DNA from 2 places in the Variovorax sp. AB1(2024) genome. Region 2 is predicted to be linked to the other one. Evidence: riboswitches for the same ligand, from Rfam matches in the RefSeq annotation. Region 2 holds a riboswitch; the other holds the start of a gene.
What was found. Region 2 has a riboswitch for S-adenosylhomocysteine ahead of ahcY (adenosylhomocysteinase). Riboswitches for the same ligand answer to the same signal wherever they lie in the genome.
Positions count from the first base shown of each region.

Region 1: another riboswitch for S-adenosylhomocysteine. It lies ahead of metH (methionine synthase); the one in region 2 lies ahead of ahcY (adenosylhomocysteinase).

Region 1 covers NZ_JBBHKP020000001.1:1,103,698-1,106,088, forward strand. Annotated here, with positions in the region: gene WIX39_RS05365 (esterase/lipase family protein) at 1-707, opposite strand, end outside; S-adenosyl-L-homocysteine riboswitch at 896-971, shown strand; gene metH (methionine synthase) at 1,051-2,391, shown strand, end outside.
Region 2 covers NZ_JBBHKP020000001.1:129,835-132,225, reverse strand. Annotated here, with positions in the region: gene WIX39_RS00645 (hypothetical protein) at 1-1,094, opposite strand, end outside; S-adenosyl-L-homocysteine riboswitch at 1,287-1,356, shown strand; gene ahcY (adenosylhomocysteinase) at 1,424-2,391, shown strand, end outside.

The DNA.
Region 1 (2,391 bases), 970 kb from region 2:
AGGCTGAAGCCGGTCGACACGCCCGACCACGAGTAGTAGCGCACGCCGTTCACCACTGCCGCGCCGCTCTTCACGCTGCACGACGAGCCCTGCGCGGGCCGTCCCTGCGGGAACTTGGCGTCGAAGGCCGCGCCACCGGCCGTGGTCAGCGAGGCCAGCGCGTTCAGCGGGACTTCCGGCAGCTGGCTCGGGTCCTTGCCCGAGAGGAAGCCGATCACGCTGGTCAGCAGCCCCACGGCCTTGACGACCACGCCTTGCGCGATGCCGCCCTCGGGCAGCCTGGCGAGCAGGTCGGCCACCTTGGAGCCGCCGTTCGCGCCGCCCACCGAGGTGACCGACGCCACCATGTCGGGCGCCACCGCCGCCACATAGCGCACCGTGGGCGCGCCTTGGGAATGGCCGATCAGGTTGAACTTGAGCGTCGGGTTCTTTTCCAGTGCGCGGATGGTCTTGAGCTCCTGCAGCAGCTGCTCGCCGCGGATCTCCGAGGTGTTGGTACCCGAGACCTGCGCCACGTAGACCCGCGCGCCGGCGCCGGCCAGCTTGTCGGGAATGCCGTAGAAGTAGTCGACGCCCAGCAGGTTGTCGAAGCCCAGAAGACCGTGGACCAGCACGATGGGGTATCTGGTCTTCGCCTCGTCGGAGGCCGCTCGGGCCGTCACCAGCGTCGAGCCGCCGCTGGCGGCCGCGCGGGCCATGGGGGTCATTGCCATCGCCGCCGCGGCAAGCCCGCAGCAAAGAACCACATTGCACTTCATGGCCATCCGGCACTCCCTGACGTCGGTTGGAAAAAACGAACGTTCGTTCGGAAACGGTGGCCGCATTCTGTGGATGCGGGCGGGAATGGAAACTGGGGTTTTCCCCGTGGCGGGTTGAATCGCCCTAAAATGCTCGCCTTCCCAAGGAGCGTTGCAGCGGCGGGCCACAGCGGCCGGCCGTCAGGCTTGGGGCGACAACGACGCTCGCCTGTTCGACTCTTCCGCAGGTGAGGCCATGTCCCAGATTCCCGCTCCAGCTACCCCCGATTCCGCCCCCCTGGCACCCCCGCCCATGAAGCTGTCCGGCCTCGAGCCGGTCGCCATCGGCGAAGGCACGCTGTTCGTCAATATCGGCGAGCGCACCAACGTCACCGGCTCCAAGGCCTTTGCGCGGATGATCCTGAACGGCCAGTTCGAAGAGGCGCTGGCCGTGGCGCGCCAGCAGGTCGAGAACGGCGCGCAGGTGATCGACATCAACATGGACGAGGCCATGCTCGACAGCAAGGCCGCCATGGTGCGCTTCCTGAACCTCATTGCCAGCGAGCCCGACATCGCGCGCGTGCCGGTGATGGTCGACAGCTCGAAGTGGGAGGTCATCGAGGCGGGCCTGCGCTGCATCCAGGGCAAGGGCATCGTCAACTCCATCTCCATGAAGGAGGGCGTCGACAAGTTCAAGCACGAGGCCAAGCTGGTCAAGCGCTACGGCGCCGCCGCCGTGGTCATGGCCTTCGACGAGAAGGGCCAGGCCGACACCTACGCACGCAAGGTCGAGATCTGCGAGCGGGCCTACCGCATCCTGGTCGACGAGGTGGGCTTCCCGCCGGAAGACATCATCTTCGACCCGAACATCTTCGCCATTGCCACCGGCATCGAGGAACACGACAACTACGCGGTCGACTTCATCAACGCCGTGCGCTGGATCAAGGAGAACCTGCCGGGCGCCAAGGTGTCGGGCGGCGTAAGCAACGTGAGCTTCAGCTTCCGCGGCAACGACCCGGTGCGCGAGGCGATCCACACCGTGTTCCTGTACCACGCCATCAAGGCCGGCATGGACATGGGCATCGTCAACGCCGGCATGGTGGGCGTGTACGACGACCTGGAGCCGACGCTGCGCGAGCGCGTGGAAGACGTGGTGCTCAACCGCCGCCCCGACGCCGGCGAGCGCCTCGTCGAGGTGGCCGAAACCGCCAAGAGCGGCGCGAAGGACGACAGCAAGAAGCTCGAATGGCGCGGCACGCCCGAGAACCCGGTGCACGTCAACCAGCGCCTGTCGCACGCGATGGTGCACGGCATCACCGACTTCATCGTCGAGGACACCGAAGAGGCCTACCAGCAGATCCTCGCCAAGGGCGGCCGCCCGCTGCACGTGATCGAAGGCCCGCTGATGGACGGCATGAACATCGTGGGCGACCTGTTCGGCCAGGGCAAGATGTTCCTGCCGCAGGTGGTGAAGTCGGCGCGCGTCATGAAGTCGGCCGTGGCCCACCTCATTCCCTACATCGAGGAAGAAAAGCGCCAGGACGAGGCCGCGGGCCGCGACGTGCGCACCAAGGGCAAGATCATCATCGCCACCGTGAAGGGCGACGTGCACGACATCGGCAAGAACATCGTCACCGTCGTGCTCCAGTGCAAC
Region 2 (2,391 bases):
AGCACCGAGAGCAGGCCGTTCTGCATGGCGAAGTACTTGCTCGTGCCGCTGCCGTTGACGAGCCGGATGCCTTCGGGCTGCTGCGCAAACGTGCCGCCCACAGGCAGGGTCAGGCTGCCGTAGGTGCCGTCCGCGCCGGTGGACGTGCGCACCGAGTTCGCGGTGTCGATCAGGTTGCTGCCCCAGCTGCCCGTGGTCGACGCGCCGACACCGCGGGTGGTGGGCCAACTCGACGACTCGGGCAGGCCGATGCGCATGAACTGCACGGCCGGCGCCAGGTTGACGCCACCCGCGAGATAGACGTTCTGGCCGCCGATTCGCGCCATGCGGAAGTTGGCGACGTCGCTGCTGTTGGCGACGTTGGTGCCGACCCAGGTGTCGTCGGCGCCGGCCGCCACCGAATAGGTGCGCTTCGAGGCCGCAGGGCAGAGATCGATCTTGTAGATGATCGCGTCGTTGCAGATCTCCAGCACCGTGCCGCTGCCAGAGAGGCGCATGGCCAGCAGTGTCGAGTCCTGCGCGCCGCCCGGGCTGCGCGTGACGCTGAAGCGGTTATAGGTGCCGTCCAGCAGCGCCGCGGTGCTGACGAATTCGCGTGCCGCCACGAAGGGCTGCGCGGCGTAGGCCGCGGGGCTCGAGTACGCCGCTTGGAACGGGAACGCGCCGACCACCACATCCGCCGCCACGCGAAAGCGCGCCGTGTTGGCCGCCGTGGTGATGCGGCTGCTCGCGAAGACGTAGGTGCCGGGCTCGGTGAAGTCTTCGGCGGAGGTGCCGGACTCGGCCGCGCCGAGGTTGTCCGTCATCGTGTAGCTGCCGGCGTCGAAGTCGAGCGCCAGTTGCTGCTGGGTGCCGTTGGATGCATAGACGCGGTAGGTGCCGCTGCGCGCGTCGGCGCCGGCCAGTGCGGCCTTGGCCGCCTTCGCCACTTGCGCGGACTCGGGCGCGGCCGAGGCCTGCGCCTGCGGCGCGCCGCCGTCCAGGCCCGCCAGCGGCAGCCCGCTGCCCGTGGCACCGCCACCGCTGCCTCCGCCCCCGCAGGCCGCCAGCAAGGCGGCCAGTCCACAACCCGCGAGATATCTCGTCATCCTCATGTTGAGCCCTCTTCTTTGTCTGATGGGCCCGGCAGCGAGCCGGCTGGCTCCTGAACCGAACCTGAGCAAATCGTAAAAACAGGGGGCTTTAACGTTGAGGCTGGCAAATGTCAGCCGAAGAGGGCAGAAGACGCTCGAAATGCGCGCAAATCCCCGAGGTTGGCGCGGCTGTTCGCCCCGTCTACAATGCCCCGTCCCGAGGAGCGTTGCAGCGCCGCCAGGCGTGAGGCTCGGATCCACATCGCAACCACGCTCACCCGCTGTTCTCGCGGTGAGTCCTTTTCCCCGAACGCAGTGGCATCTTTCAAACCAGTTTTGTTGGAGTTCTCATGAGCGCTGTTCTCAAGCCCACCCCCGTCTCGACCGCCGACCAGGCGATCGCCGACCTGTCCCTCGCTGCCTGGGGCCGCAAGGAAATCCGCATCGCGGAAACCGAAATGCCCGGCCTGATGGCCATCCGCGAGGAGTTCGCGAAGGGCCAGGCGCTCAAGGGCGCGCGCATCACCGGCTCGCTGCACATGACCATCCAGACGGCCGTGCTGATCGAGACGCTGCAAGCCCTGGGCGCCGAAGTGCGCTGGGCCTCGTGCAACATCTTCTCGACGCAGGACCACGCCGCCGCCGCCATCGCCGAAAAGGGCACGCCGGTGTTCGCCATCAAGGGCGAGTCGCTGAAGGACTACTGGGACTACACCCACGCCATCTTCGACTTCGGTCCCAAGGGCTCGAAGGGCGAAGGCCCGAACATGATCCTGGACGACGGCGGCGACGCCACGTTGCTGATGCACCTGGGCCAGCGCGCCGAAAAAGACCAGAGCGTGCTGGCCAACCCGACCAGTGAAGAAGAACGCATCCTGTACGCCGCCATCAAGGCCAAGCTGGCTGTCGATCCGACCTGGTACACCCGCAAGTCCGCCGAGATCATCGGCGTGACCGAGGAAACGACCACCGGCGTGCACCGCCTGAACGAAATGTCGGCCAAGGGCACGCTGCTGTTCCGCGCCATCAACGTGAACGACTCGGTCACCAAGAGCAAGTTCGACAACCTGTACGGCTGCCGCGAGTCCCTGGTGGACGGCATCAAGCGCGCGACCGACGTGATGATCGCCGGCAAGGTGGCTTGCGTGGCCGGCTACGGCGACGTGGGCAAGGGCTCGGCACAGGCGCTGCGCGCGCTGTCGGCGCAAGTGTGGGTCACCGAGATCGACCCGATCAACGCCCTGCAGGCCGCGATGGAAGGCTACAAGGTCGTGACGATGGAGTACGCCGCCGACAAGGCCGACATCTTCGTGACGAC